One region of the Shinella sp. HY16 genome, then DNA from elsewhere that is predicted to be linked to it. Evidence: riboswitches for the same ligand, from Rfam matches in the RefSeq annotation. Region 1 holds a riboswitch; each other region holds the start of a gene.
What was found. A riboswitch is a leader RNA that binds a small molecule or an ion and turns the genes downstream of it on or off. The one in region 1 is predicted to bind cobalamin.
Positions count from the first base shown of each region.

Region 2: linked by a shared signal. The riboswitch ahead of nrdH (glutaredoxin-like protein NrdH) and the one ahead of K0P03_RS30555 ((2Fe-2S) ferredoxin domain-containing protein) in region 1 are both predicted to bind cobalamin.
Region 3: linked by a shared signal. The riboswitch ahead of K0P03_RS17900 (hypothetical protein) and the one ahead of K0P03_RS30555 ((2Fe-2S) ferredoxin domain-containing protein) in region 1 are both predicted to bind cobalamin.

Region 1 is NZ_JAHYXL010000005.1:19,884-30,262, reverse strand. It holds gene K0P03_RS30570 (TonB-dependent receptor) at 1-42, opposite strand, end outside; gene K0P03_RS30565 (MFS transporter) at 45-1,301, opposite strand; gene K0P03_RS30560 (helix-turn-helix transcriptional regulator) at 1,388-2,341, opposite strand; cobalamin riboswitch at 2,554-2,785, shown strand; gene K0P03_RS30555 ((2Fe-2S) ferredoxin domain-containing protein) at 2,938-3,696, shown strand; gene K0P03_RS30550 (ABC transporter substrate-binding protein) at 3,698-5,230, shown strand; gene nikB (nickel ABC transporter permease) at 5,236-6,198, shown strand; gene K0P03_RS30540 (dipeptide/oligopeptide/nickel ABC transporter permease/ATP-binding protein) at 6,191-7,933, shown strand; gene K0P03_RS30535 (ABC transporter ATP-binding protein) at 7,937-8,701, shown strand; gene K0P03_RS30530 (DUF3829 domain-containing protein) at 9,033-10,058, opposite strand; gene K0P03_RS30525 (hypothetical protein) at 10,222-10,379, opposite strand, start outside.
Region 2 is NZ_JAHYXL010000002.1:754,103-764,481, forward strand. It holds gene K0P03_RS23975 (Dyp-type peroxidase) at 1-165, shown strand, start outside; gene K0P03_RS23980 (family 1 encapsulin nanocompartment shell protein) at 158-958, shown strand; gene K0P03_RS23985 (Maf family protein) at 1,018-1,617, shown strand; gene K0P03_RS23990 (hypothetical protein) at 1,664-2,086, shown strand; gene cls (cardiolipin synthase) at 2,092-3,504, shown strand; gene K0P03_RS24000 (MFS transporter) at 3,593-4,804, opposite strand; gene K0P03_RS24005 (cold-shock protein) at 4,901-5,104, opposite strand; cobalamin riboswitch at 5,321-5,538, shown strand; gene nrdH (glutaredoxin-like protein NrdH) at 5,790-6,011, shown strand; gene nrdI (class Ib ribonucleoside-diphosphate reductase assembly flavoprotein NrdI) at 6,022-6,417, shown strand; gene nrdE (class 1b ribonucleoside-diphosphate reductase subunit alpha) at 6,405-8,561, shown strand; gene nrdF (class 1b ribonucleoside-diphosphate reductase subunit beta) at 8,576-9,565, shown strand; gene K0P03_RS24030 (LysR substrate-binding domain-containing protein) at 9,629-10,379, opposite strand, start outside.
Region 3 is NZ_JAHYXL010000001.1:3,640,548-3,650,926, reverse strand. It holds gene metH (methionine synthase) at 1-3,179, opposite strand, end outside; gene K0P03_RS17900 (hypothetical protein) at 3,263-3,472, opposite strand; cobalamin riboswitch at 3,573-3,789, opposite strand; gene K0P03_RS17895 (GH36-type glycosyl hydrolase domain-containing protein) at 4,231-10,379, shown strand, end outside.

The sequences.
Region 1 (10,379 bases):
CACGGTTGTGGCGAGAAGAAGCGGGCGGTGATGGGCTGTCATGTTCACGGAAGTGGCAACCTTTCTGTCGTTGAAGCGGAAAGCCCGTCGGGTCGGCCTCGTGCGGTGCGCAACGCGACACCGGCGGCGGCAAGGCACAGGGCCATGGAAAGCCAAAGGAAGCTCTCCAGCCCGAGCGCCGTGACGAGAGAACCCGAGATCGAAGCGGCAAGGATCGAGAGCGAAAGATCGACGGAAGCGAGTGCCGCCGCGCGGCTGGCGCAGCGCGGCCCGTCGCTGACGGCCAGCGAAAGCGCCTTGAACGGCGCGATGAAGGCATAGCCGAGCGAGAGGAAGATGAGGGTCAGCGTGATGGCGAAGGCGGGGCTGCGCAGCGTTTCGTGGGTCAGCGCCGCCAGGGCGAAGAACACCGCAGCGACGAGACCCATCACGCCGATGGCGCGCAGAGCGCCGATCCTCAGCAGGAACCAGCCGCCGACAAGTGCAGAGCCGAGGCCCAGCACGTTACTGCCGAAGGCACCGAAGAAACCGGCCTGGCTGGCCGATACGCCATAGTCCACCTGAAGGATCGGCAGATAGCCCGCAATCATGCCCAATCCCATCTTGGAGAGAAGCGATATGCAGAGCAGCCGCCGGACAGCCGGATTGCGCAGGAAGGCACCGGTCGAGCCGCCTTCGCCTGATCCTGTTCCATCGATTGAAACGGCGCGCGACGGCCGGGCGGCCGGCAAGGCCAGAATGGGAAGGGCCGCCACCGCCGTGGCGAGGGCGATCAGGACGACGACGGTGCTCCATGCCAGCCCGCCGGCCAGCATCGCACCGAGACCAAGGACGACGCCGCCGACCGTAAAGCCCACCGTCTGCCATATGCTGGCATGGCGACGGTCGCCTCCCCCCAGCGTTGCGACGGTGTAACCGTCGAGGCCGGTCGTGCCGGTGGAGAGGATGACGAAGAGCACGGCGGCGATCGTCATGATGCTTGCAATCTGGCCAGCCGGTTCCACGAGACCGAAGGCCAGCACGGCAGGAACCGCCGTGGCAGCGCACGCGGCCAGGACGATCTTGAAGCGTCGCGCATCGCCACGGGCATAACGATCGATGGCCGGGGCCCACAACGCCCGCAGGGCGTAGGGCAGATAGACCAGCGCCAGCAGGCTGATGGTCGTCGCCGAATGACCGACCTCGCGCAACTGCGCCGGCAGAAGATAGAACACATAGGACATGGGGATGGCCGTCGCCGTATAGAAGGCGGCGGCCCCCAGAAAGGCCCGGGACATACCGGATCGCGCTTCGTCCTGCATCTGCACTTTCAGCACCCGTTGTTTGATTTACGGGTGCTTCCTTAGCAGCGAGGAGCTTTTGCGCGTCGGGACAAGACTATTGCGGATCAGGCAGATTTCGTCTGCTCGGTGCTGGGAGGATGGCCGAACTGCCGGCGATACGCGCTGGTGAAGTTCGCAGGCGTGGCAAACCCGCAGCGATAGGCGATGACGGAGAGCGGAAGCCGGCCGTCACGTACCAGCACTCGGGCGTGGTCAAGCAGGCTGTTGCGGACATAGGTGGTGATGGACAGCCCGAACGTCGCCTTGAAGGCCCGTCGCAGGGTGCTTTCGTTGGTCGCGAGGAGCGATGCGATTTCCGGGATCGAGGGCAGATCCGCGATGTTGGCGTCGAGATAGTCCCGCAAGGCATGGGCGCGCTCGCGCTGCCGGCGATCGGCCTGGCCCACCGCCGGCTCCGCGCCGAGCGCCCTGCCAAGCTCGACGACCGCAGCAAGGCCGAGGCTCGTCATGTGCAACCCGGCAAGGTAGCCGTCCTGCGGCGCCTGGAACATCTGCTGCAGGACCGAGCGCAGCGCACCGGCCTTGGCCAGGTGTCGCGAAACGAGATCGTTGCCGTCAAGAAGCGCCATCATTTCGCAGGGTACATCCACCGCATCGAAGAAATTCGCGCCGATGTAGAGCGCGGCCATGGCGATGCAGATGTTCTCCGGCTGGCTTTCCAGAAAGTCCAGTTCACGGGAGGAACCATAGACAAGGGTCTCGCCGCCCGATCTCAGGGCAAGGGAGTGGCCGTCTATCCGGCTCGTCCAACTGCCCTCGAAAGCATGACTGATGCAGATGCCCGGCGCGAACTGGCCCGTCGCCTCAAGCGGTGCGGTCGTGGTCAGTCGGCAATCGATATATTGCAAATACGGGGATAGTGCGCGCGTGCGATGCCGGCCTGTCGCAAAAACCAGCGGCTCGCTATCCGCAGGCGAATAAAGCACGTCGGCAAGCGATATGTCGCCGGCTTCCATCATCGCGACGGTGTCTTCCCTGTAGGGTGACCAATGACCCATCCTGCCTCGACACCCTTCGTACTGTCTCTTTCGCCTGCCGTCTGGGTGCGCGCCTTGGAAAGACAAGCCCGCCGAACAACCGGCATTGGCAATATGCGGGCAGTTTGAAGCCTTCCCCGCTCTCTCTATAGGGGACCACCATAAATATGAGTATATAAATCATGTTTATGGTGGTCAAGGCACCAACCGTCTTGACGCCAAGAAGATGCATGGATAGCGTGCGCGCCGATGGTTCCCCGCCCGATAACTCGACGGGGATTAATAGGGAACACGGTGAGGCCCCGTCAGGGACCAAGGCCGTGGCTGCCCCCGCAACTGTAAGCGGATTGCCGTCTATCCTTGTGGCGCGAGAGCGCCATGCCACTGCGGGCCACCATCCGCGGGAAGGCAGATGGGCGACAGATATCCGTGAGCCAGGAGACCTGCCATCAAGCATAGTTTTCCGTGGCCGGGGATGGTCAGCAGGATGACGGTTCACCGATGGCTTGTCATATCATCCGGTCGCCTCATTTTCTGCCTGCCCCGTTCGCTAGCGAGGTGGGTGGGTGCAATCAGCAACAGGTATTTCGGAGAGCCGGCGCCGCGGTCGTGCGATCGTGGTTCTGGCCAAGGCGGCTTTCGCTGCAGCTCCGCACCAGGAGATGGCAAGAATTGCCGACATCGTGGCCGCCTTTGCAGGCGTCGGTCGCGTTATTTCCGCGTTTTCGGAACAGGGTCGCCCGTCGCTCCGTGACGCACTTCATGATCTGCTGGACGGGCAATACGATGCCATCACGATCTTGCCGCTCGTGTTGCCGATGGAACCGAGCTTCCACATCTGGCTGACAAAATCACTCAAGCGCTGGCAGCATGAATCCAACCGGCCATGGCCGCCGGTGGCGATAGCGCGGGACGTTGCGCGCAGCACACTGATGCCTGCCGTCCTCTCGGAACTGTTGGCCGAGGGGCCGGACGCACCTGTTCCCGTTCCGCCCGAGGCCGTGACCGAAGGTTCGCTCGTGCCGGCGCAGAAGCGACGCGTGCTGGTCTGCGAAGGCGGCCCGTGCAACTCGGCAGGCGCGGATGTGCTCTGGGGGCATCTGCGTAACGAGCAGGAACGGCTGAAGCTGCGCGTGACGGGCGAAGGCACGATGTCCGCCAAGTCCACTTGCCTTGGTCCTTGCAATCTTGCGCCCGTCGTCCAGGTCTGGCCTGAAGGCACCTACTATGGCGGCGTCAACGAGGCCGCCCTCGACCACATTATTTCCGAGCACCTTCTCGAAGGCCGTGTTGCCAGCGAACACGCCTATGAACCAAACGGACGCAAGCAGCGCCTCCGCGCCAGCTGTCCTCAATCCAACCCGATGGGAGAATAAGATGGGATACGTTCCGCGTGCTGCGATAGCAGCGCTCGTGGTTGCCTGCACTGGGCTGATGAGTGCGGCTTTTGCCGCGGATATGGCGCCGGCGGACGAGCAGGTGTTGCGCCTTGTCACCGCCAACATGCCGCGCTCACTCGATCCCATCAATATCGATGCACAACGGATCATCAACAACGGCTTCGCCGAACCACTGGTTCACGCCAGCCTCGACGGTGCATCGCTCATCCCCGCGCTTGCCAAGAGCTGGGCGATGGTCGAGCCTACGATTTGGCGCATCGAGCTTCAGCCAAATGCCAAATTCTGGAGTGGCGCAGCAGTCGATGCGGCGGCCGTTCAGGCGTCTTTCGAGCGTCACCAGGCAAAAAACACCCGCGCCGGTTCGCTTCTCAAGGGAGCAACCTTCAAGGCAGTCGGGCCAACAACGCTTGAGATCCGCACACAGGCGGCGGATCCCGCCTTCCTGTTCAAGACCGTCACAATCGGCATCCACAACGCTGCCAAGGCTGATGAACTCGGCGACAAGTATGCGATGGAAGCCGACCTTTCGGGCTACTTCAAGCCGACCCAATTCGTGCCCGGCGAATTGGTCGTCGCTCAGCCTTTCGACGGATACTGGGGTGAGAAGCCGAAGCTGAAGCGCCTCGAGGCACGCTTTGTCGTCGATCCCCAGACCCGGTATCTCGCCCTGCAATCCGGCGAAGCGGATATGGACGCCAACGTCCAGTTCGAGCAGCGCCGGTCCTACATCCGAAGCAAGAAGTTTCAGTTTCCGGCCGTCAATCAGACCAACTGGAACATCTGGATGAACTACCGCAACCCGTTGCTGCAGGATGCGAAGCTCCGCGAAGCCTTGAGCCTCGGTGTAGACCGGAAGGAAATCGTGGACGGGGTCATGGCTCCCTTCGCCACCTATTCCACCGGGCATTTTCCGGCCGGCCTGCCCTATGCCATCAAGACACAGCAAGCATCCGATGTCGAAAAGGCGAACGTTCTTCTCGACCAGCTTGGCTGGAAGCCGGGCGCTGACGGTATCCGCGTGAAGGACGGCAAGCGTCTGGAATTTTCTGTTCTGACCTATGGTTGGTGGCAAACTGTCGCTATCGCCTTGGAGGCGCAATGGCGCAAGATCGGCGTGGCGACCAAGCTGCAAGTGGTCGAGCCCACGGCTTCGAACCAGATCATGCTCGACGGAGCCTTCGATATTGCCACCTATTGTTCATGTGGCGCTGCGACCGGCGACCTTCATGGGCAGCTTGCGAGCTTTTACCGTTCGGACGCCGTTCAGAACTGGCAGAAATATGCAAATCCGCAGGTCGACGCGCTCATCGACCAGTTGCGAACCGAACTCGAGCCGGAAAAACGCTTCGAACTCTCTCGCCAGATCCAGGACAGGGTCATGCAGGACCATGCATTGCTTTACGTAGCAAACTCCGAGCTGATTGCTATTGCGCAGGGTGTAAAAGTCGGAGGGGTAGATCCTGAGCGCCCGCGCGATATCACACCTTCGATGTTCATCAAGGCTGAGTAGGGTTCGTGCTGGCTTATGCCGTAAAGCGGGCATTTGCCGGCCTCTCGGTTCTGCTCGGGATTACCGTCGTCATCTTCTTGATGCTGCGCTTCATCCCGGGCGACCCCGCGACGGCCGTGCTGCTCACCATGGTCGAGCCCGGTCTCGATTCCGCACAAATCACACAGGGCGACATTCAGCAGATGCGGGAGCAGATGGGGCTGAACGACCCGTTGCCTGAACAATATGTCAAATGGCTCGGCCGTGTCGTATCGGGCAATCTTGGCACTTCCCTGCGCAGCCGCCAGCCGATCGTCGACGAGCTCTCCGTTCGTCTCCCGGCAACGTTGGCCCTTGCTGGAACGTCGCTGCTCGTGATGTTCGTAATCGCTCTTCCAAGCGGCATCCTCGGCGGTCTTTATGCCGGCAGGCCGGTGGATCACGTCACCCGGTTTCTCAGCCTGATCGGCGAGTCGATGCCGAGCTTTTTTCTCGGCGTCCTGCTCATCTACCTGTTTACGATCGAGCTGGGCTGGCTACCGGCACTGGGCTGGCAAAGGCCGGAAAGCATCATTCTGCCGGCCCTGACGCTCGGAACCGGCATTGCCGCTGCAACCTCACGGCTGTTACGGGCAAGCCTTCTCGATACCCTGTCGCAGCCATACATGCTGATGGCCGAGGCGAAGGGTATGCCGCGCGGCATACTCCTGTTTCGCCACGCTCTGCGGCCGGCGCTGATCCCGGTCCTCACCTCCGCGTCCCTGGTTGCGGGCGGATTGCTTGGCGGTGCGGCCGTGGTCGAGACTGTTTTCGCCTGGCCCGGGATCGGGCGCTACGTCATCGAGGCGATCAGCGGCCGCGACTACCCCGTCGTCCAGGGGTTCACTCTCATCATGGCCACCATGTTCGTCATCATCAATTTCACGGTCGACATGCTCTATCGCTTCCTCGACCCTCGCGTGCGAGTGGAGGAGGGAAACCATGGCTGATCGCGTTCTTCGCCGCTTTGTAATCAACCTGAAGCGGGATCCTCTTGGCCTGTTGCTTTTGCTCGTCATGGTCGGGATTGTCGCGATGGTGCTGGCCGCTCCTCTGTTGAGCAAGGCAAGTCCGATCGATACGAACTTCCGCGATGTGCTGCTGCCGCCAAGCGCCACCCACCTGCTGGGTACGGACGATTTCGGGCGGGATGTTTTCACCCGCCTGCTCTACGGCGGCCGGACGTCGCTCATGGTCGGTGCGATCGCCGTCATCATTGTCATGACGATTGGCGTCTCGGTGGGCATCACAGCCGGCTACTTCGGCGGCGTGGTCGATCTCGTACTGACCAAACTCATCGACGTGCTGCTGGCCTTTCCGCGCCTGGTTCTCGCCATCGCCGTCGCAGCCTTGATGGGGGGCGGGATTGTGCCTCTGGTCATTGCCGTCTCGGCGGTGGCTTGGCCTGCCTACGCGCGGATCATCCGTGGATTCACGCTGCAGATATCCCGGGAAGGTTATGTCGCCGCTGCTCGCTGCATGGGTACACCCACCTGGAAGATCCTGTTTCGGCATATCGCTATCAACCTGGTCGGTCCAATCCTCGTCCTCGGCATGCTCGATATCGGAAACATGATCCTTGCCGTTTCCGCTCTCTCCTTTCTCGGCCTTGGCGTGCCTCCTCCCGCTCCGGAATGGGGCGCGATGCTCAATGACGGTAGGGCGAGCATGGAGATCGCACCCTGGCTGGTTCTGGCTCCGGGGATAGCGCTCTTCCTCGTGGTGCTCTCGGTCAACTACTTTGGCGACGTCGTGCGGGATAGTGTCGAAAGCCGCACCGTTCATGGCCCGCGCAGCTGGATCGTATGGCCGACATTTCGATCCCGGCCTAGGGAACCTTTCCCTGTTCAACCGGATCATGCTCTGCCTACACCGGTACTCAGCCTAGCCAATGTACGGGTGGAGGTGGCCGACCGACGTTCGCCATTTTTCGGCCGCTGCATTCTGGATAACGTCAGCCTTCACGTAGAGCCCGGCGAGTGCGTCGGCCTCATCGGCGAAAGCGGCTCCGGCAAAAGTACGCTCGCGACGCTGGCCCTTGGGTTGACCCGCCCGCCGCTGGCTCTGACAGATGGCGATGTAACCCTACTCGGAAAAAACACCGCCGGCTGGTCGTGGGACGACTGGCAAAACGTGCGCGGGAGGACGGTGACGCTGGTCAATCAGGATCCGCTGTCTGCCCTCAATCCGGTCTTGCGCATCGGCGACCAGATTCGGGAGGTTGTGCAAGTCCACATGGCGCCTTCACGTGTCGAACTTGAACGACGACTGCGGGAAGTGCTCGATGAAGTCCATCTGCCACATCGCGTCATCGACCAATTTCCCCACGAACTGAGCGGCGGCATGCGCCAGCGCGTCGTGATCGCCATGGCGGTCGTCAACCGGCCACGCCTGCTCATTGCCGACGAACCGACCACGGCGCTCGATGTATCGACTCAGGTTCGCATCCTAGACCTTATGCGCGAACTCCAGTCTCTCTATGGTCTCGGATTGCTGTTCATCTCCCACGACCTGCGGGTCGTATCACGGGTAGCCGACCGGGTCGTGATCATGCGCGAGGGGCAAATGGTCGAAACGGGGCTCGCCAACAAGATTTTCACCCGGCCGAGCCACGCCTATACCCGGGAGCTACTGGCCGCCGTACCCGGCCGCCAACTGCAGCCACTTCGCGCCTATGGAACGTGACCCATGCTGACCATCGAACGCCTTTCCAAGAGCTATGGGAAACAGCAAATTCTCACCGAGGTATCCTTCAAGGTCGGCGCCGGCGAGATCGTTGGACTGGTCGGGCAATCCGGCTCCGGCAAGAGCACCATCGCAAAATGCATCCTGGGGCTGGAACGCCCCGATGCCGGTCAGATGAGCTGGCGCGGCCGCTCCCTTGCAGAACGCACCGTTCGCCGGACCGCATCGCGCGAAATCCAGGCTGTTTTCCAGGATCCACGGTCCAGCCTCAATCCACGCTGGACCGTGCGCCAACTGCTCAGCGAACCCCTCGACAATTGGACGCCGAGTGAGGAAGGTTCAGCTCGCGGCGCGCGCCTGACGGCCCTGCTCGATCGCGTGACGTTAAGCGGCAATCTACTGGATCGTTATCCTCACGAACTCAGCACCGGCCAATGCCAGCGGCTCTGCGTGGCACGCGCTCTGGCACCGGATCCCGCCTTGCTCGTCCTCGATGAGCCGCTGTCTGCGCTCGATGTTTCGGTACAGGCTCGGCTGATCGAACTGTTGATGGAACTCCATCGGTCCGCAGGCATCGGATATCTGCTGATCACCCATGATTTCGCGGTGGCTGGAGACCTATGCGAGAAAATTGTCGTCTTGAATGAAGGACGAGTGGTGGAAACGGGACATGCCGCAAGCATCCTTGTCCATCCGACGCACACCTACACCCAGGGCTTGCTCCGCGATGTTCTGCCACCGCCATACACGCAGCACGAACCGAAATAGTGGAAGCAAAAATTCGGCTGATGGAGAAAGGGCGCTGAAGAGTTTCAGCCAGATTTTCATTGTGGCGAAGCTATGCTTTAGAACCCATCGGGTATCAATGGATCGAGAGCGACTGGACGTTGTGGTCGGTATCTGCCCCAACAGCCACATTGGCGGGGTAGACGATGACTGGGACACTTGGCAAGGATTTGCGGTTGCGTGCCCTGAAGACTACGGATGGCGGGGAGCCGGCCCGCCAGGCAGTGGCACGTTTCCTGACGGGCGCCTGAAAGCCAGGTAGCGGATAGTATGCGCCTTCCAGCCTGCGGAAGGCGCAAGGGCACCTGCCTTGTCAGACATCCGGGATCATGTTGTAGCTTCGGATCATGCTGTTGTAGTCACCCTGCAGCTTGGAAAGCTGAGCCTCGATGGCCTGTTGGTCCGGATTGCCCGCAAGCAATCTCCGGAAATCCTTCAGGCCGACCAGAAAAGTGTTGAAGCCACTGGACGACGCAAACCATTTGGGCGTGTTGCCGAGCTTCGTTCTGGTGTCAGGGTGTGCCTTGGCAAAGGCGTCGGCCTTGTCGAGAGCGGCCTGATAGGCCTGCTCGACCTTCTCTATCGACTGCGTATCCAGTTGACCTGTCGCGGCAAGATTGCTGATGCCGTCGATGGCACGCCGGGCGGAAAGGGAAACGTTGAGCGTGTGCCAGCCGAAATTCTCCGTTCCGAATGCCTGCTCAATAGCGACAAGTCGCTTCTCGCGCAGTGTATGGTTGCGCTCTGAAACGATCTCCCTGAGCTTGTCCTCCGCATCAAAAAGCGTCGTGAAGAGCGGCATGATCTGCTCATTGAGCGCCCCGCCCTTCTTCATGTGGTCATCAATGTTGTCCTTGCGGCTGTAATAGAGATCAACCTCATTCATGACGGGAATGAGCTGCTCCAGCGTATCGGCAAAAATCTTGCCCGGATCATCCAGCCCCGCGTCGGCCGGGGTCATGGTGATGGCGCCCCTGAGAGCGGCAATACACTCACGCGATATAGAGTTGTTCTGTTCATACACCTGGATTTTGAAGCTGGCGGCAATTCTTGTCGCCCCGGGTGTTGCCGCAAGGTGCGGATATTCGTTCACATAGGTCTGGGCATGATCGCGCAACGGGCTGGCCACGTCGTTGAGGCAGCCGATGACCGGCTGCAGCTTGTCCTCCAACTGCGTGTCCTGCTCCTTCAATGCCACTTCACCATCGCCGAGCAAGGATGCGCTCGAGACCCCGACTTTCATCTCCTGCGGCAGCCATGCGTTGAACCCTCCCGTCGCGTAAGCTCCGACAAAAGCACCGAGCGCTCCCAGGATGACAATACTTGTGACTTTTTTCATTTCGAACCCTGTATGCAACAATCATCGGCACCACTACCGACGCATAAATGGCATGCCCTCTCGGGCAAGCCATTGTTGATGAGAACTACTGCCGGTGCCGGCAGGCACCTTGTTTGACTCCGTACCTTCCATAATTCTCGCAAAAGGCAAGACCGTTTCCCGATCAAGTCCCCAGTTCCTGAGTATACTTTCCAAGGAACGCCTCGATCGTGTAGGTCTCGACGTCGAGCATCTTGGTTTCGATCAGCAAAGGGCTACCGAACATTCCCACCAATGCCCGAGCGGTTTCCTTGGCTCGGCCAGGCGGTATCCTTTCAAGAA
Region 2 (10,379 bases), on a different contig from region 1:
GGCACGCTGTTCTTCATTCCCTCCACTTCGTTCCTCGATGCGGTGACACCAGATGCCGCACCCGTGCCTGCTGCTGAGGTACAGCTGGAAGCGGATCAATCACCGTCCCGCGGCGATGGATCGCTCGGCATCGGCTCTCTCAGGAAAGGGGCTTCCCATGAATAACCTGCACCGTGAACTTGCGCCGGTTTCCGAGGCCGCCTGGGCCGCAATCGAGGAAGAGGCGACACGTACGCTGAAGCGCCATCTCGCCGCCCGCCGGGTTGTCGACATGGTTGGACCTTCCGGGCTTGGCCTCTCGGCGGTCGGCACGGGTCATGTCGAGCCGGTCACGCCACCGGCCGAAGGCGTGCAGTCGGTGAAGCGCGAGGTCAAGGCGCTGGTCGAGCTTCGTGTCCCCTTTCAGCTCTCGCGCAGCGCCATCGACGATGTGGAGCGCGGCGCGCTCGACAGCGACTGGTCGCCCGTCAAGGAAGCCATGCGCAAAATCGCCCATGCCGAGGACCGGGCCGTGTTCGACGGCTACGCTGCCGCCGATATCGAGGGGATTCGCGCCGCCGCAAGCAATCCCGCCGAGCCACTTCCCACGAACGTGAAGCGCTATTCCGATGCGGTGGCGCGGGCGGTCGGCCAGCTTCGCCTTGCCGGTGTGGAAGGCCCTTACGCGCTCGTTCTCGGTGGTGATGCCTATATGGCCGCAAGCGGTGGCAGCGACGACGGCTACCCGGTCTTCCACCATATCGAGCGGATCGCCGACGGAGGGATCATCTGGGCACCGGCCATCGAAGGTGGGCTTATCCTGTCGCTGCGCGGCGGCGATTTCGAATTGACCGTCGGGCAGGACTTCTCGATCGGCTATCTCAACCACTCCGCCATCACCGTCGATCTCTACGTCCAGGAGAGCTTTACCTTCCGCACGCTGACAACAGAGGCCGCCGTGGTGCTCTCGCCGGAGTAACGCAACGATAAGCGTCCCGCTGGCGGGCAGGAATACGACAACAAACGGGAGACCTGGAAATGAACAAGCCCCTTTTCCTGGCATCGGAAAACACTTTCGCCAGACGGTTGCTCGGCAATGCGGGGATCACCGTTGATGTCATGGCAGCCGATCTCGATGATCGTGCACTGCAGGCACCACTGGAAGAAACAGGCGCATCAGCCGAAGATGTCGCCCTCGTTCTGGCGGAGGCCAAGGCGACGGAGGCAAGCGGACGGCAACCAGGCCTCCTCTTCCTCGGTTGCGAACAAGTCTTCTCGCTGGATGACGAGATCCTGCATGTGCCTGCGAACATGGAGGAAGCACGACGCCGTCTTCTTCTGCTTTCCGGCAAGACGCACCAGATCCATGTGGCCGTCGTGTTGGCCCGGGATGGCCAGGTGCTGTGGCGCCATGCTGGTGTCGCGAGCATCACACTGTTGAAGCTCGATCCCGGCTTTATCGGCCGTTACATGGCGCAAGTCGGCGCGGATGGGCTGCAAAGCGCCAATCTCTGCCGGGTCGACGGAGAGGGGATCCAGCTCGTCGACAGGATCGAGGGCGACTTCCTCACCGCAGCCGGGGTTCCGATGCTGCCCTTGCTTGCCGAACTGCGTCGGATCGGCGCCGTCGATTTTTGAAGCAGCCCGGTGCGATTCGGAGCGGCCAGTCCCTGGTACCAACCCCTTGCCGCGCCGTTTGCGAGAGAGAATCTCAATGACAGTTGTGACATCCGAACGCCTCAGTCGCGACATGCAATCCTGGGCGCGCAGGCTCGTCGAACAGGTTGGGCTCGTTCCCCAATCGCAAGACCAGCCGTTGAATGCGAACGATCTTCTCTTCTATCTCAGTGAAACATCGATGCCGATGGCAGGTTTTCTGCAGGAGCAGGGCCTGTTCGTCGATGGAGAGGGCCTGCATTTCGATCCGGCGCAGTTTCCGAAAATTCGTGCCATCGCTGAAATGGTGATCAGCGAATACAAAGCCGGGAACCGTGACGACCTCTGGGCGCGGTTCGATCTTTCCGAGGAGGAGGATGTCGACGGCAACGGGACCTATCTTCTGATCGTGCTCGCCGCGCTTGATCTCCTTTATGGTTCCGCCGCATGATGTTCATGGTCTTGCACATCGTGGTTGTGGCGGCGGCGGCCGTTCACATCCTCTTGCGACCGCATCGGCAACCGGAATCGCGTGCTGCCTGGCTCGTCCTTGTGCTGCTGCTCCCGTATGTCGGCGCGCTGGTCTATCTTCTCGTCGGGCAGACGAATGTCGGTCGCAGGCGGGTGGAGCGACTGAAGGCCGCCTTCCGTAAGCTGCCGCCTCCGGAGACGGCGCCGGGCTGGCCGTCGGCGTCACAGGTGCAGAACCAGCACGCCGCGCTCTTTGCCGTCGGGCGCTCGATCAGCGGCTATGCGCCAACCGGAGGCAACAGCGCCCGGCTGATGGAGGACTCGGATGCCGCCATCAGAGCGTTGGTCGCGGATATCGATGCGGCGGTCGACCATGTCCACCTTCTCTTCTACATCTGGCTCGCCGACCGTAACGGCACGGCGGTCGCTGAGGCGGTGCAAAGGGCGGCGCGTCGCGGGGTCGCCTGTCGCGTTCTCGTCGATGATCTTGGCTCACGTGCGCTTGTGCGTGGCCCGCTCTGGCGCGATATGGCGGGAGCGGGTGTAGAGGTCCGCCGGGCGTTGGTGATCGGCAATCCGCTTTTGCGCGCCCTCACTGGCCGCATCGACTTGCGCAACCACCGCAAGATCGCCGTCATCGACAACCGCATCACCTATTGCGGCAGTCAGAACTGCGCTGATCCCGAATTCCTGCCCAAAGCAAGATTCGCGCCCTGGGTCGATGTGCTGATGCGTTTCGAAGGGCCGGTGGTACGGCAGAACCAGCATCTTTTCGCCAGCGACTGGATGGGCAATGGCGGCGGCGACATCGGGCACCTCCTACGCAAGCAGATGGTGGATACGAAACCTGGTTTTACCGCCCAGGTGGTCGCCACCGGCCCCACATTCCGAAATTCCGCGATGCCGGAAATGTTCGAGACTTTGATCTATGCCGCAAAGCGTTCGCTCTTCGTAACGACACCCTACTACGTACCGGATGCTGCCATGCAGGCCGCACTTTGCGCCTGCGCCAACCGGGGTGTCGAGACGACCATCATCTTTCCCGCGCGCAATGATGACTTCGCCGTCGCGGCGGCAAGCCGCAGCTATTATCTCGACCTTCTCCAAGCAGGCGTGACGATTTTCGAGTACGAGGCCGGGCTGCTCCATGCCAAGACCCTGACCATGGATGGCGCCATCTCGCTGATCGGCTCGGCGAATATGGACCGGCGCAGCTTCGATCTCAACTACGAGAACAACATCCTTCTCGAAGATGTCGACCTGACAACAACCTTGCGTGCCCGGCAGGAAGCCTATCTCGCGCGATGCCGGCAGATCCTGCCGGAGGAGGTGGGACGCTGGTCTGTCTGGAAGCGCCTGAGGAACAACGGCCTCGCCATCGTCGGACCCGTTTTATAGCCTCGGTGGAGATGTGTGTCTCGTCGCCCTTTCGGCGGTATTGCCGTCCTCCGGTTTCCGGAGCGGTTGTGACAAGCGCTTCAGGTCGCTAGGCCCCGCCTTCCTCGATCTTCGGCAGGAACCAGGCGAGGAGCCCTGCGAGCGGCAGGAACGAGCAGATGGCATAGACCGTTTCGACGCCATAGCGGTCGGCCAAAATCCCGAGGAGGGCAGCGGCGATACCGCCAAGTCCGAAGTTCAGGCCGTAAAACAGTCCTCCGATCAACCCGATGCGATGTGGCAGCAGCTCGATTGCATAGATCAGGATCGATGCGAAGGCACTGGCCATGATCAGGTTGATCATCACTGTCAGCACGCCCGTCCAGAACAGATCAGCATAAGGCAGCATCAGTGTCAGAGGAAGCGGCCCGAGGACAGAAATCCAGATGATGCGGTAGCGCCCGATGCGGTCGCCGACGATGCCGCCGACAAGCGCGCCGACGGCCGAGGCGAGCAGGAAGATGAACAGCATCATCTGCGCCGCCGGGATGGAAAGGCCGAACCTCTCCATGAGATAGAAGATGTAGAACGACTTGAAGCTCTCGCCGTAGGCGTTCTTGGTGAACATGAGTGCCGTGAGGACGACGAGGCCGATGGCGATCGTCGCGGGCGCATGGCGTGCCGCTCCGCCCGCCTTCTTTACACCTATCCGCATTGCCGCGAACTCGGCACTGATCTGGCGCTGTTTGCTGCCGATCCAGGCCAGAAGCGTCATGGCGAGCAAGGCAAGGGCAGCGAACCAGGCGAGGCTCGGCTGCCCCAACGGCACGATGATCAATGCTGCAAAGACCGGGCCGAGCGCGCCTCCGGCCTGACCGCCAACCTGGAAGAGACCCTGGGCCAACCCCTGCCGGCCGCCGGCCGCATAGCGCGCCATACGGGTCGCCTCAGGGTGGAATATGGATGATCCGATGCCGATCAGCGCCACCGAGACAAGAATTATCGCATAGCTGTGGGCGAATGCGAGACTCACGAGTCCGGAAAGGGTGAACATCATGCCCACGACAGGCGAATAGGGTGCGGGGTGCTTGTCGGTCACCATGCCGATGACCGGCTGCAGCAGCGATCCGGCAATCTGGAAGGTCATGGTGATCAGGCCGATTTGCACGAAATCGAGCGCGTACGCATCCTTCAGGATTGGGTAGGCAGCCGGAATCAGCGACTGCATCAGATCGTTGAGGAGATGGGTTAGCCCCAAAACCACAAGAACTGCGAGGTGCGTCCTCGGCTGCGTCGTGGGCGTGCGGATGGCGACGGTCATATCTGCATTCGAGACCGTTCGGATGCGGTGGTCGAACGCCGTGGCGACGTCCATGAACCATACGCATCCGAGGTCGTCATCGAATAGCGCGCGCTCTTAGAGCGTTTGAACGTTTTCAGCCTTCGATTTGCCGGTCTTGCGATCCTGGCCGATGTCGTAGCTGACCTTTGCGCCATCCCGCAGCGGGCCGCCGGACTGTACCGCAGATATGTGAACAAACACGTCTGCTCCGCCATTGTCGGGGGTGATGAAGCCGAAGCCCTTGTCCTGATTGAAAAACTTAACCGTTCCGGTAGCCATGGTATCCTCAGTGATCGAGCGGCACCTTGCCGCAGCAGGAGCTTATTCGTCGTACGCTGGTCCGGCAACCGCTTATTCACGCTGGAATGGTGTCTGTGGAAATCTAGGCTTGGAAAAGTGCTCGCGACGAAGGGCTTTCGCCATCCGTCATGGGGATAACTTGCGTTTCGCAACCGAGCGATCGAGCTAACTGTTGACGGCGGAATTGCGTCCTATACCATATCTAGTGTTCAAGGTTCCTCCGATTCGAGAGAGTCGGAGGCTAAGACGGGAATCCGGTGTGGCCATGATGGCTGCGTCAATCCGGAGCTGCCCCCGCAACTGTAAGCGGCGAGCATACGTTCGACAAAGCCACTGAGGCGCAAATGCCTTGGGAAGGCGGACGGATGCCGCGACCCGCAAGCCAGGAGACCTGCCTTGTTCATGAACGTCCACGGGCGGGGTGTCCGGCAGGCGAGCGATGGGTTGTGGAATGATGCCGCCCCGCCGTCTCCCCAGATGCTCCGTATGAATAGCTTCGGGGTGAAGTCATGTCGAATTTGTTTCCAGTGCCTCCGCGCGAGTAAGCGGCGCCCCGCTCCGGCCGTCCTTGAGGGCCGCCGTCTATCTATTTTCAGTTCACGAACGGTCATCGGCGGATGACCGAACGCCCCTCCATGCCCAATCGCCAGAATATGAGGAAACCATGCCGATCACCGTTTACTCCAAGCCAGCTTGCGTTCAATGCTCAGCGACCACCCGCGCGCTCGACCGCCACGGCATCGATTACCGTGTCGTCGATATCTCCGAGAATGCAGATGCCTTCGCGCTCGTGCAGGGCCTCGGCTACCGTCAGGTTCCCGTCGTCGTTGCCGGTGAGCAGCATTGGGCCGGTTTCCGCCCTGATATGATCAGCGCACTGGCCTGAGGGCGGGGCGATGGGTGAGCTCGTCTATTTCTCCTCCCGGTCGGAAAACACCCATTGCTTCGTGCAAAAGCTCGGCCTTCCGGCCTCCCGCATTCCCCTTCGCGCCGACGAGGCGCTGAGGGCGCGCGCGCCCTTCGTCCTCGTCGTGCCGACCTATTGCGGCCAGGATGGCAAAGGCGCCGTTCCCAAGCAGGTGATCCGCTTCCTCAATGATGCGGAAAACCGCGCGAACCTTCGCGGCGTGATTGCCGCGGGCAACAGCAATTTCGGGGCGACCTTCGGGCTCGCCGGCGACGTCATCTCCGCCAAGTGCGGTGTGCCGTATCTCTACCGCTTCGAGCTTCTCGGCATGGATGAGGACGTCGACAACGTCAGACAGGGACTGGAACGATTTTGGACACGATGACGCTCGAGAAACCGACGAAGACGCCGGAAATCACCGCGCTGGACTATCATGCGCTGAACGCGATGCTGAACCTTTACGATGAGGATGGAAAAATCCAGCTCGACAAGGACCGGCAGGCGGCAAAGCAATACTTCCTCCAGCACGTCAACCAGAACACGGTCTTCTTCCACAATCTCAGGGAAAAGCTCGATTATCTGGTGACCGAAGGGTACTACGAGCAGGAAGTGCTCGACCAGTATTCCTTCAACTTCGTACGCGATCTCTTCGACCACGCCTATGACAAGAAGTTCCGATTCCCGACCTTCCTCGGCGCGTTCAAGTACTACACGTCCTATACGCTGAAGACCTTCGACGGAAAGCGCTACCTTGAGCGCTACGAGGACCGCGTCTGCATGGTGGCGATGACGCTGGCGCGCGGCAGCGAGCAGCTTGCCCGCGATCTCGTCGATGAGATCATTTCCGGCCGTTTCCAGCCGGCAACGCCGACCTTCCTCAATGCCGGCAAGAAACAGCGCGGCGAGCTCGTCTCGTGCTTCCTGTTGCGCATCGAGGACAACATGGAGAGCATTGGCCGCTCGATCAATTCGGCGCTCCAGCTTTCCAAGCGGGGCGGCGGTGTCGCGCTCTCCCTCACCAACCTTCGCGAGATGGGCGCGCCGATCAAGCAGATCGAGAACCAGTCGTCGGGCGTCATCCCTGTCATGAAGCTGCTGGAGGACAGTTTCTCCTATGCCAACCAGCTCGGTGCGCGGCAGGGGGCGGGGGCGGTCTATCTCCATGCCCATCATCCCGACATCCTGCGTTTCCTCGACACCAAGCGCGAGAATGCCGATGAGAAGATCCGCATCAAGACCCTGTCGCTCGGCGTCGTTATCCCCGACATCACCTTCGAGCTCGCTCGCAACAACGATGACATGTATCTGTTCTCGCCGCATGACATCGAACGCGTTTACGGCGTGGCCTTCACCGAGATTTCGGTGACGGAGAAGTACCGCGAGATGGTCGAGGACGGCCGCATCCGCAAGAAGAAGATCAAGGCCCGCGACTTTTTCCAGATCCTTGCCGAGATCCAGTTCGAGAGCGGCTATCCCTACATCATGTTCGAGGACACGGTGAACCGCGCGAACCCCATCGCCGGCCGCATCACCATGAGCAATCTTTGCTCGGAGATCCTGCAGGTAAGTGAGGCGAGCGAATTTAACGACGACCTTTCCTATGCCAGGATGGGCAAGGACATTTCGTGCAATCTCGGCTCGCTCAACATTGCTGCTGCGATGGACTCGCCGGATTTCGGACGAACGATCGAAACCTCGATCCGTGCGCTGACCGCCGTCTCCGAGATGAGCCACATCTCCTCGGTCCCCTCGGTCGAGAAGGGCAACGACGATAGCCACGCCATCGGCCTCGGCCAGATGAACCTGCACGGCTATCTCGCCCGCGAGCGTATCTTCTACGGCTCGGAGGAAGGCATCGACTTCACCAACATCTATTTCTACACGGTGACCTATCACGCCGTCCGCGCCTCCAACCGGCTGGCGGTCGAAAAGGGCGTTAGCTTCAAGGGATTCGAGAACTCGAAATACGCTTCGGGCGAATACTTTGACAAATATACCGAAGCCGAATGGTTGCCGGTGACGGAGAAGGTGCGGGGCATTTTCGAAGAGGCGGGCATTCATATCCCCACGCAGCAGGACTGGCTTGAGCTGAAGGCGGCCGTCATGGACGGCGGCCTCTACAACCAGAACCTCCAGGCCGTGCCGCCGACGGGCTCGATCTCCTACATCAATCACTCGACGTCCTCGATCCACCCGATCATCTCGAAGATAGAGATCCGCAAGGAAGGCAAGATCGGCCGCGTCTATTACCCGGCCGCCTTCATGACCAACGACAATCTCGACTATTACCAGGACGCCTACGAGATCGGCCCGGAGAAGATCATCGACACCTATGCGGCGGCCACCCAGCATGTCGACCAGGGCCTATCGCTGACGCTGTTCTTCCGCGACACGGCGACGACCCGCGATATCAACAGGGCGCAGATCTACGCCTGGAAGAAGGGCATCAAGACCATCTACTACATCCGCCTTCGCCAGATGGCGCTGTCCGGCACGGAAGTGCAGGGCTGCGTTTCCTGCGCGCTGTGAGATCGGGGAAGCAAATGAACATCCAAGTGAAGACCAAGGCGCCGAAGGCCGCCGCCGCCATCCGCGCCATCAACTGGAACCGCATCGAGGACGACAAGGACCTCGAGGTCTGGAACCGCCTGACCGGTAATTTCTGGCTGCCGGAAAAGGTGCCGCTCTCCAACGACATTCCCTCCTGGGCGACGCTGAAGCCGCAAGAGCAGAAACTCACCATCCGCGTTTTTACCGGTCTGACGCTGCTCGACACAATCCAGAACGGTGTCGGTTCGGTAAAGCTCATGGAGGATGCTGCCACGCCGCATGAGGAGGCGGTGCTTTCCAACATTTCCTTCATGGAGGCTGTGCATGCCCGCTCCTATTCCTCCATCTTCTCCACGCTCTGCCTGACGCCCGACGTCGATGACGCCTATCGCTGGTCGGAGGAAAACGAGTTCCTGCAACGCAAATCCGCATTGATCATGGAACAATATACGACGAGCGACCCCTTGAAGAAGAAGGTCGCCAGCGTCTTGCTCGAAAGTTTCCTGTTCTATTCCGGCTTCTATCTTCCGATGTACTGGTCGAGCCGCGCCAAGCTCACCAACACGGCGGACATGATCCGCCTCATCATCCGTGACGAGGCCGTACACGGTTACTACATCGGCTACAAATTCCAGCGCGAACTGGAGCGCCTGAGCATGGAAAAGCGGCAGGAGATCAAGGATTTCGCCTTTGATCTTCTCCTGGAACTTTATGACAACGAGGCGCGATATACCGAGGATCTCTATGACGACGTCGGCCTCACCGAGGATGTGAAGAAGTTCCTGCACTACAACGCCAACAAGGCCCTGATGAACCTCGGATACGAGGCACTTTTTCCGCCGGAAGCCTGCAAGGTGAACCCGGCCATCCTCTCAGCGCTGTCACCGAATGCCGATGAGAACCACGACTTCTTTTCCGGCTCCGGATCGTCCTACGTCATCGGCAAGGCGGTCGCCACCGAAGATGAGGACTGGGATTTCTAAAGGAGGATCCGGCAGGGTTTTCCCGCCAAGCTGCTCAAGGCCCCGACACCCAGACCTCTCAGGCTATCTCCCCGGTTCGACGTTCAGTTGCTCGAGCAGGGCTCCGTGGTATTCCCAGAACCCTGCGATAAAGCGCTCCGCAAGCTGGTTGTCTGTTGCGTCGCTGCGGCGAATCGCCAGGAAGCCGGCATCGATGAAGTCGGTGAAGGGGCGAACCACGACGCCTCTGCCTCGATAGTCCGTGGCGGAGGAGGGGTCGATGATGGTGATGCCGACGCCTTCCGACACCAGCGTCAGCGCGGTGTGGGAGAGGCGTGTCTCGATCGTTGAAGCCCTCGGAATGCCCGCCAGCGCGACCTCCACGCGCATGGCAAACAACGTCCCCGGTTCCAGCGTGATCATGTGCTCGCCTTCGAGGTCTGCCGGCCCGATCCGGGATCGGGCGGTCAGTCTGTGGCCCTGCGGCATGGCGACCACGGCCGCGACGGGGCGGGATTCCGTCAGGAAACCGGGGCGGTCGAGCGGGCCGTCGGCGAAGCCGATATCGGCCTGGCCGGAAGCGACGGCTTCGATGACCATGGTCGAGGGGATGCCGCTCAGGGAGACATGGATGTTCGGGCGCTCGCGCAGGAAGCGTGCGAGGTAGCGCGGCATGATGCCATTGGCGAGCGCGGGCATCACGGCGATGCGCAGCATGCCGGCATTCTGGCGGCCGATCTCCTCGGCGAAGGCCTTGATGCGGTTGAGCCCGACATAGGCACGCTCCACCTCCCTCAGAAGCGTGGTGGCCTCGGGCGTCGGGACGAGTTGGTTG
Region 3 (10,379 bases), on a different contig from region 1:
TGCTGGCGCAGTGTGAAGAAGGTGGCGAGGTCCTTGTTTCGCGCCTCGTCGGTGAAGAGGCGGATGTCGTCGCCCACGGTTCCGGCCGGCCAGAAGCCGACGACGGCTTTCGGCGTGAACCATTTTTCGGTGATGATCTTTTCCAGCATCGCCTGCGCATCGGCAAAGAGCTGGCGGGCGGCGGGGCCCTGTTTCTCGTCGTCGAGGATTTTTGGATAGACACCCTTCAGCTCCCAGGTCTGGAAGAAGGGGGTCCAGTCGATATAGCGGGCGAGATCCGCGAGGTCCCAGTCCTGCCAGACGCGCGTGCCGAGGAAGGACGGCGTCTTCGGCCGGTAGGCAGACCAATCAGCCTTGAAGGCATTTTCACGGGCCTTGGCGAGCGGCAGGCGCTGTTTTTCGGCCTCGCTGCGGGCGTGGGCATCCGCGACCTTGCGGTATTCAGCCTTCAGCGTCTCGACATAACCGGGTTTCATGTCATCCGACAGCAGGCTGCCGACCACGCCGACGGCGCGGCTGGCATCGGTGACGTAGACGGTTTGGCCGCGGTCGTAGCGCGGATAGATCTTCACCGCCGTGTGCACGCGGCTCGTCGTCGCCCCGCCGATGAGGAGGGGGATGTCGAAGCCTTCGCGCTCCATTTCGGTCGCAACATGCACCATCTCGTCGAGCGAGGGGGTGATGAGGCCGGAGAGGCCGATGATGTCGACCTTTTCGGCCTTTGCCGTCTCAAGAATCTTCGTTGCCGGCACCATGACGCCGAGGTCGATGATCTCGTAATTGTTGCAGGCGAGCACGACGCCGACGATGTTCTTGCCGATATCGTGCACGTCGCCCTTGACGGTCGCCATCAGGATTTTGCCGGCGCTCTGGCGCTCGCCGCTGCCGCCATTGGCGAGCTTTTCGGCCTCCATGTAGGGCAGCAGCACGGCGACGGCCTGTTTCATCACGCGGGCGGATTTCACCACCTGCGGCAGGAACATCTTCCCCGCGCCGAAGAGGTCGCCGACGACGTTCATGCCGGCCATCAGCGGGCCTTCGATGACGTGCAGCGGGCGCTCGGCGTTCTGACGAGCCTCTTCCGTATCGATCTCGACGAATTCGGTAATACCGTTGACGAGCGCGTGTTCGAGGCGCTTTTCGACCACCCAGTCGCGCCAGGCGAGGTCACGCTCCTTGGCTTCCTTGCCGGCAGCGCCCTTGAAGCGCTCGGCAATCTCCAGAAGGCGTTCGGTAGCGGTGCCGCCGGTCTTCGGCATGCGGTTCAGCACAACGTCCTCGCAGGCCTCGCGCAGGTCCGGCTCGATCGTGTCGTAGACGGCGAGCTGGCCGGCATTGACGATGCCCATGTCCATGCCCGCCTGGATGGCGTGGTAGAGGAAGACGGCGTGCATCGCCTCGCGCACAGGCTCGTTGCCGCGGAAGGAGAAGGAGAGGTTGGAGACGCCGCCGGAAATGTGGGCATGCGGCAGTGTTGCTGTGATCTCTGCCGTCGCCTCGATGAAGTCGACGCCGTAATTGTCGTGCTCCTCGATGCCCGTCGCGACGGCGAAGATGTTCGGGTCGAAGACGATATCCTCGGGTGCAAGGCCTGCGACGTCGGTGAGCAGCTTGTAGGCGCGGGTGCAGATTTCCACCTTGCGTGCCTTCGTGTCGGCCTGGCCCTTCTCGTCGAAGGCCATGACGACGACGGCGGCGCCATAGGCGCGCACGAGCTTGGCATGGTGAAGGAAGGCCTCTTCGCCCTCCTTCAGCGAGATGGAATTGACCAGCGGCTTGCCCTGCACGCATTTCAGGCCTGCCTCGATCACCTCCCATTTCGAACTGTCGATCATCAGCGGAACACGGGCGATGTCAGGTTCTGCGGCGATGAGGTTCACATATTCCGTCATGGCCTTGGCGGAATCGATCAGGCCCTCGTCCATGTTGATGTCGATGACCTGCGCGCCGTTCGCCACCTGGTCGCGCGCGACATCGAGCGCCGCGGCATAGTCACCCGCGGTGATCAGCTTGCGGAATTTCGCCGAGCCCGTGACGTTGGTGCGCTCGCCGACATTCACGAAGGGGATAGCCTCGGTCAGCGTGAAGGGCTCGAGGCCTGAGAGACGCATGTGGCGCGGGATGTCGGGGATTGCGCGCGGTGCGTGGCGTGCGGCGGCCGCCGCGATGGCGCGGATATGGTCCGGCGTCGAGCCGCAGCAGCCGCCGACGATGTTGACGAGGCCATCGCGCATGAAGCCCTCGATCTGGGCGGCCATTTCCTCCGGCGTCTCGTCATATTTGCCGAAGGCGTTCGGCAGGCCGGCATTGGGATAGGCGCAGACGAAGGTTTGCGCGACGGAGGAGATCTCCGCGAGATGGGCGCGCATGGCGTTGGCACCGAGTGCGCAGTTGAGGCCGATGGAGAAGGGATCGGCGTGGCGTACCGAGTTCCAGAAGGCCTCCGGCGTCTGACCGGACAGCGTGCGGCCCGAGAGGTCGGTGATCGTGCCCGAGATCATGACGGGCAGCTCGATGCTCTTTTCCTCGAAGACTTCGCGGGTGGCGAAGATCGCCGCCTTGGCGTTCAGCGTGTCGAAGATCGTCTCGATCAGGATGATGTCGGTGCCGCCGTCGATGAGGCCGCGCAGCTGGTCCGCATAGGCGCGCTTGAGGTCGTCGAAGGTGACGGCGCGGTAGCCGGGATTGTTGACGTCAGGCGAGATGGAGGCCGTGCGGTTCGTCGGGCCGAGTGCGCCGGCGACGAAGCGGCGGCGGCCGTCCTTTTCGGTGGCCCTGAGGCCGGCGCGGCGGGCAAGGCGGGCGCCGTCACGGTTCAGTTCATAGACCATGTCCTCCATGCCGTAATCGGCCTGGGCGATGGTCGTGGAGGAGAAGGTGTTGGTTTCGAGAATATCCGCGCCGGCCAACGCGTAGCGATAGTGGATGTCCTCGATCGCGCCGGGCTGGGTCAGTGTCAGGAGGTCATTGTTGCCCTGCTGGTGACATGCGCAGTCGTCGAAGCGATCGCCGCGGAAATCCTCTTCCACCAGCTTCAGCGTCTGGATTTCCGTGCCCATGGCGCCGTCGAGCACCAGGATGCGCTCGCGTGCGGCGGCCTGAAGGGCAGCGAGAATCTCGCGCCCATCGCGTGGCGGCAGTTCAGGTCCGAACAGGGTGTCCAGGTGCGATTCGGCCACGGCAAAGCCCTCCGGTGCAATAATCCTGCACCGGAAATCACATAAAGATATCTTTATGTCAATATGTCTTTATGCCTTATCAGTCAGTGCATCGGTCGATTCGACCCGGCCAGGGAGGCGAACAGCGCCTTCAGTCTGGCGATGTCGGGATCGACCTTTTCATAGCGCGAGAGTTTCTGGACCTCCTTCAGCGCCTCGACGGCAAGGTCGGCGCCGTGCGGCTGCCAGAGCAGCCAGGAGATGAAGATGGATTCCGGTTTCCCGGCGAAACCATTGTCGGTGATGGCAAGCATTTCTTCCCCAATCGGAAAATTGGGGGATGACCGGACGCACGCTGCTGGAACTTCGCCCGGAGGCGACAAGCAAGCGCACCACTGGGACACCCCGCCCATGGACGTTACGACTGTCAGGGCAGGTCTCCTGGCTTGCGGGTCATCGCGTTTGTCTCGCCTTCCCGGTGAAATCCACCAGTGGCATGGAGCGACAGCAGCTCGCCGTTCACAGTTGCGGGGGCAGCGCCGGTCTTGGTGCTCCTTTCGGAGCATCGCACCGGCTTCCCTCTTAGCCTCCGAGCCAATCGACTCGGAAGACCCTGACGGCGTCAAACTGGCTTGGCGCCGGCACCGAGTCAATGGTGCAAGGCTCCGTTCGGCGGTTTGGACACAGCTTGGCGGGCAGCCAGATGGGCGGGCGGGAACTTTTTCCTGCCGCATCCATTTGCCATTCTCCTGCTCCTTGCGTCCGCTCGCCTCCTGCGAGGGGCGCACGATTCACCAAAACCGCAGATGAGGGTCGATGCTGCGCCATCCGGTCATGTTGACATGTTGCAAGTCTCTGTCCTTACGGCTAAAAAATGCCGTTTTCATGCACCACGCGGCCAGGATGCCAACCAGCGTGTCGCTTGAGCCATGTCCATTCCAATCGCGCCGTCCGGGCGCTGTTTGGTCACATGGCTGATCGCGGCACCGAGATGAAACCTGCCCGCAAAAAACCGTTCGGCGCAAAGGCCGTCGCCGGATGGTTCCATATGGCCGGATCCAGAATCAGAAACATGCCCCTTCACAATACGCCGCAAGCCCCTTCGCGCGACGCCGACGCCAAGCAGATCGATTATAACGATTCGATCCGCGCCACCTATCTGTCGCTGGAGGAGCTCGCCGATTGCGGTGAAGCGCTGGCGCGCGACAAGACCGCGGCGCTGCCCGGCTTCCACCCTTTCGAATTCCGCGCCCGGCACAAGGAAAACGAGAAGGAAATCTTCCGCGTCTATCGCGCCACGGCCAAGGATGTCGAAGCCGGTGCGCAGATCACGCCGGCGGCCGAATGGCTGCTCGACAACTACTACGTCGTAGAAGAGGCGATCCAGGAAGTGCGACGCGATTTTCCGCGCCGCTTCTATCGCCAGCTTCCGACCATCGAGATCGAAGGGCAGGTGATGCCGCGCACGCTGGCGCTTGCCTGGCTCTATGTCGCGCACACCCATAGCGGCGTCTCGCATGAGGGGCTGACGGCTTTTGTTCAGGGCTTCCAGAAGATCGACGCGTTGAAGATCGGCGAGCTCTGGGCGCTGCCCTCCTTCATCCGCTTCGTGCTGCTTGAAAACCTCCGCCGCATTTCGAGCCGCGTCGAGCGTTCGCGCAAGATGCGTTTCAAGGCCAACGAGGTGGCCGATGAGCTGATCCGCCTCAACGATCCGGAAAAGTCCATCGCGCATCTCCAGTCGCTGGAAAGCTTCATCGAGGACAATACGTTCGTCATCCAGCTGCTTTATCGCCTGCGCGATGGCCTCCAGGCCTCCGGCGCGGTGATCCAGTGGCTGGAGCGCAAGATCGAGAGCCGCGGCAGCGACCTCGAAGAACTGATCGTCGCGGAGAACAACCGCCTCTCCTCCGGCAACGTCACGATGAGTTCGCTCATCAAGAGCCTGCGCTCGGTGGACGATACCGAGTGGCCGGTCTGGTTCGAAAGCGTCAGCCGCCTCGACGAGGCGCTGCGCCAGGGGTCCGACTACAGCGACCTCGATTTCGGCTCGCGCAACAAGTACCGCAACACGATCGAGCGCTTCGCCCGCAGATCCGGCAAGACCGAGCTTGAGGTGACCGAGACGGCACTGGCGATGACCGCGGAAGACGCCGCGGCGCATGTCGAGGACCTCGACTACGAGGCCAATGTCGCCGCCTTCCTCGTGGGTAAGAAGCGGAAGCTGCTCGAAAAGCGCATCGGCTACCGGCCGTCGATCGTCCAGCGCATCGTGCGTTTCGGCCGCAAGCTCGACTGGTTCGCCATTGCCGGACCCAATATCATCCTGACGCTGCTGGCGATGATCGCGGTCTATTATTTCCTCGATCAGCTCGACATTCCCGACGGCGCATGGCTGATCATGCTGGTGCTTTTCGCGCTGCCGGCGTCCGAAGGGGCGACGGGCCTGTTCAACACGCTTGTCACCTTCTTCGTCACGCCGTCGCGCCTTGTCGGCTACGAGTTCAAGGACGGGATTCCCGAGGATGCGCGCACGCTCGTCGTCGTGCCGTGTCTGATCTCCAAGCGCGACCATGTCGACGAACTGGTGCGCAATCTCGAAGTCCACTATCTCGCCAATCCGCGCGGCGAGATCTATTTCTCGCTGCTCAGCGACTGGGCGGACAGCCAGGCGGAGGAATCCCCCGCCGATCTCGACGTGCTCGATTATGCCAAGCGCGAGATCGCGATGCTTTCAGCGCGCTATGCCTATGACGGCCGCACGCGCTTTTATCTCCTGCACCGCCGCCGCCTGTTCAACCCGTCCGAGGGGTGCTGGATGGGCTGGGAGCGCAAGCGCGGCAAGCTGCACGAGCTGAACCTCCTTCTGCGGGGTGACGGCGACACGACCTTCCTGCCGGGCGCCAACATCGTGCCGGCGGACGTGAAATACGTCATGACGCTCGATTCCGACACGCGCCTGATGCGCGATGCGGTGACCAAGCTCGTCGGCAAGCTGCACCACCCGATCAACCGTCCGGTCATCGACACGGAAAAGAACGAAGTCACCGCCGGCTACAGCATTTTGCAGCCGCGCGTCACGCCGTCCCTGACGACGGGCAAGGAAGCCTCGACCTTCCAGCGCATCTTCTCCGCCGACCGCGGCATCGACCCCTACGTCTTCACGGTCTCCGACGTCTACCAGGATTTCGCCGGCGAAGGCACGTTCACCGGCAAGGGCCTCTACCATGTCGATGCCTTCGAGGCGGCGGTGAAGGGCCGCATCGAGGAAAACTCGGTGCTCAGCCACGACCTGCTCGAAGGCTCCTTGGCGCATTGCGCGCTGGTGACGGATGTCGAGCTGGTCGAAGATTTCCCGACGCGCTACGGCGTCGAGACCTCGCGCCAGCATCGCTGGGCGCGTGGCGACTGGCAGCTGCTGCCGTATATTTTCGGCCCGTCGAGCGGCATTTCCATGCTCGGTCGCTGGAAGATGTACGACAACCTGCGCCGCAGCCTCATCCCGATCGGCTGGCTCGTCGCCTCCGTGATGGGCTGGTACTACATGGAGCCGCGCCAGGCGCTGATCTGGCAGCTCGTGCTGATCTTCCTGCTTTTCGTCGCCCCCACGCTCTCGCTGATTTCAGGCGTCATGCCGCGCCGCAACGACATTGTCGCCCGCGCGCACGTGCATCGCGTGATCTCCGACATCCGGGCGGCCAACGCACAGGTGGCGCTGCGTATCGTCTTCATCGCCCATTCGGCGGCGCTGATGGCTGATGCCATCGTGCGTTCGCTCTATCGCACGCTGGTCAGCCGCAAGCTGATGCTGGAATGGCGCACGGCCGCGCAGGCCGACAGCGCGGCGCGCGGCGGTATTCTCGCCCATTACAAGTCGATGTGGCAGGCTCCGGCGCTTGCCGCCCTTTCCGTGGCGCTTGCCATGATTTCGGATACGGGCCTTCCTTACATCGGCATACCCTTTGCGCTCGTCTGGGCTCTGTCGCCCATGATCGCCTGGTATGTCAGCCAGACAGCCGAGACCGAGGACCAGCTCGTCGTTTCCGATTATGTTGCAACGGAGCTGCGCAAGATCGCCCGTCGCACCTGGCGCTACTTCGAAGAGTTCGTCACGGCCGAACAGCATTACCTGCCGCCGGACAATTTCCAGGAGACGCCGCAACCGGTGCTCGCCGAGCGCACCTCGCCGACCAATATCGGCGTCTATCTGCTCTCGGTCATCTCCGCGCGCGATTTTGGCTGGATCAGCTTCGAGGAAACGGTCCGCCGCCTTGAACAGACGATCGCCACCATCGACGGCATGCCGAAATATCGCGGCCACCTCTACAACTGGTATCGCACCAACACGCTGGAAACGCTGGGACCGCGCTACGTTTCGGCGGTCGACAGCGGCAACCTCGCGGGTCACCTCATCGCCATCTCCTCTATGTGCCGCGAATGGGCCGAAGCCCCCTCGGCACATCTCCAGGGCAGCCTTGACGGCATCGGCGACGTTGCCTCGATCCTCTCCGAGACGCTGAAGGACCTGCCGGATGACCGGAAGACCGTGCGTCCGCTGCGTCGCCTCATCGAGGAGCGTATCGCCGGCTTCCAGAATGCGCTTGCCGCAGTCAAGCGCGAGCATGAGTTCGCCTCCATCCGCGTCATCAACCTCTCGGTGCTGGCGCGCGACGTCAACAAGCTGATCGTCAACCTCGACCACGAGATCAAATCGGCTGAGAGCGGCGAGCTTGCCAAATGGGCCGGCGCGCTGGTCTCGACCTGCGAGGCGCATATCGCCGACAGCGTTTTCGACCTCGGCAGCATCGAGGGCCTGCGCGAACGCCTCATCGTGCTGCGCGACCGCTCGCGCGACATCGCCTTCACGATGGATTTCGGCTTCCTCTTCCGGCCGGAGCGCCGCCTGTTGTCGATCGGCTACCGCGTCGAGACCAACGAACTCGACGAGGCCTGCTACGACCTGCTCGCTTCCGAAGCGCGCCTCACCAGCCTCTTCGCCATCGCCAAGGGGGACCTTCCCACCGAGCACTGGTACAAGCTCGGCCGTCCGGTCGTGCCGGTCGGCTCGCGCGGGGCGCTGGTCTCCTGGTCCGGCTCGATGTTCGAATATCTGATGCCGCCGCTCGTCATGCAGGAGCGCCAGGGCGGCATCCTCAATCAGACGAACAATCTCGTCGTCGTCGAACAGATGAACCATGGCCGCCGTCTCGGCACGCCCTGGGGCATTTCGGAAGCGGCCTTCAACGCCCGCGACCACGAGCTGACCTACCAGTACACCAATTTCGGCGTGCCGACGCTCGGCCTGAAGCGCGGCCTCGGCCAGAATGCCGTCATCGCGCCCTATGCCTCGCTGCTGGCGACGCAATATGCCCCGACGGCGGCGCTGGAAAACCTCGAACGCCTGCGCAAACTCGGCGCGCTCGGCGTTTACGGCTTCCACGATGCCGTCGACTTTACGCCGACCCGCGTGCCCGAAGGAAAAACCTGTGCCGTGGTGAAGAACTACATGGCGCACCATCACGGCATGTCGATCGCCGCCGTCGCCAACGTCGTCTTCAACGGTGCGCTGCGCGAACGCTTCCACGCCGACCCTGTCATCGAGGCGGCCGAACTGCTGCTGCAGGAAAAGGCGCCGCGCGACATTCCTGTTATCAATGCCAAGCGCGAGCCGGAAACCGTCGGCAGCACGCAGGCCGATTTGCTGCGCCCGGAAATCCGCATCATCAAGGAGCCCTTCTCCAAGGAGCGCGAGACCGTCTTCCTGTCGAACGGCCACTATGCCGTCATGCTGACGGCCACCGGTGCCGGCTATTCGCGCTGGAACGGCCAGTCCGTCACGCGCTGGAAGCCTGATCCGACCGAGGACCGCTGGGGTTCCTTCCTCTTCCTGCGCGATACCGCGACGAATGAGTGGTGGTCCGCTACCGCTGAGCCGAAGCGCATCGAGGGTGAGGTCACGAAAACCCAGTTCGGCGACGACAAGGCGGAATTCATCAAGACCGTCGGCACGCTGACCAGCGAGGTCGAGTGCATCGTCGCCACCGAGCACGACGCCGAAGGTCGCCGCCTGACGCTGCTCAACACCGGGCCGGAAGACCGCTTCATCGAAGTGACGTCCTATATGGAGCCCGTCATCTCGACGGACGAGGCCGATAACGCCCATCCGATGTTCTCGAAAATGTTCATCAAGACGGAGATCGGCAAGCGCGGCGACGTCATCCGTGCCGAGCGGCAGAAGCGCAATCCGAACGAACCGGACATGTCCATCGCCCATCTCATCGTGGACAATGCCGGTCCCTCGCGCCGCACCGAGGTCGAGACCGACCGCCGCCGCTTCATCGGCCGCGGCCGCTCGCTGACGACGGCCGCCGCCTTCGAGCCGGGCGCGCAGCTTTCCGGCACGGACGGCTTTACGCTCGATCCGGTGATGGCGCTGCGCCGCGTGGTGCGCGTGCCGGCGGGCAAGAAGGTCAAGGTCATCTTCTGGACCGTTGCGGCCCCGAGCCGCGCGGAGGTGGATGCCGCCATCGACCGCTACCGTCACCCGGACAGTTTCAACCACGAAATGATCCATGCCTGGACGCGCTCGCAGGTGCATATGCGCCATGTCGGCGTCACCTCGCAGGAAGCGGCGAGCTTCCAGATGCTCGGCCGTTACCTCACCTATCCGGACATGCATCTCAGGGCCGACACCGGCACGATCGAGAACGGCCTCACCGCCCAGTCAGCGCTCTGGCCGCTGGCGATCTCGGGCGACTTCCCGATCTTCGTGCTGCGCATCAACGACGAGATCGACGTGGAAGTCGCCCGCGAGGCGCTGCGCGCGCAGGATTACCTGCGTCATCGCGGCGTCGTCGCGGATCTCGTCATCCTCAACGAGCGCGCCGCCTCCTATGCGCAGGACATGCAGCACACGCTCGACCATATGTGCGAGAACCTGCGCATCCGCAGCCAGTCCGACGGTGCGCGCCAGCATGTCTTCACGGTGCGCCGCGACCTGATGGACGTCACCACCTGGCAGGCGCTGCTGGCGACGGCCCGCGCCGTCTTCCACGCCCGCAACGGCACGCTTTCCGACCAGATCGCCCGCACGGTCGCCCTCTTCTCGACACCGCGCGGCGAGGAAGAGGCGAAGGCGGAAGCAACGCCGGCGCCGGTGCCGAAACTGCCCGCCCCGGTCGCCGATGAACCGGTGGAGATCGACGGCAAGGGCCTGACCTT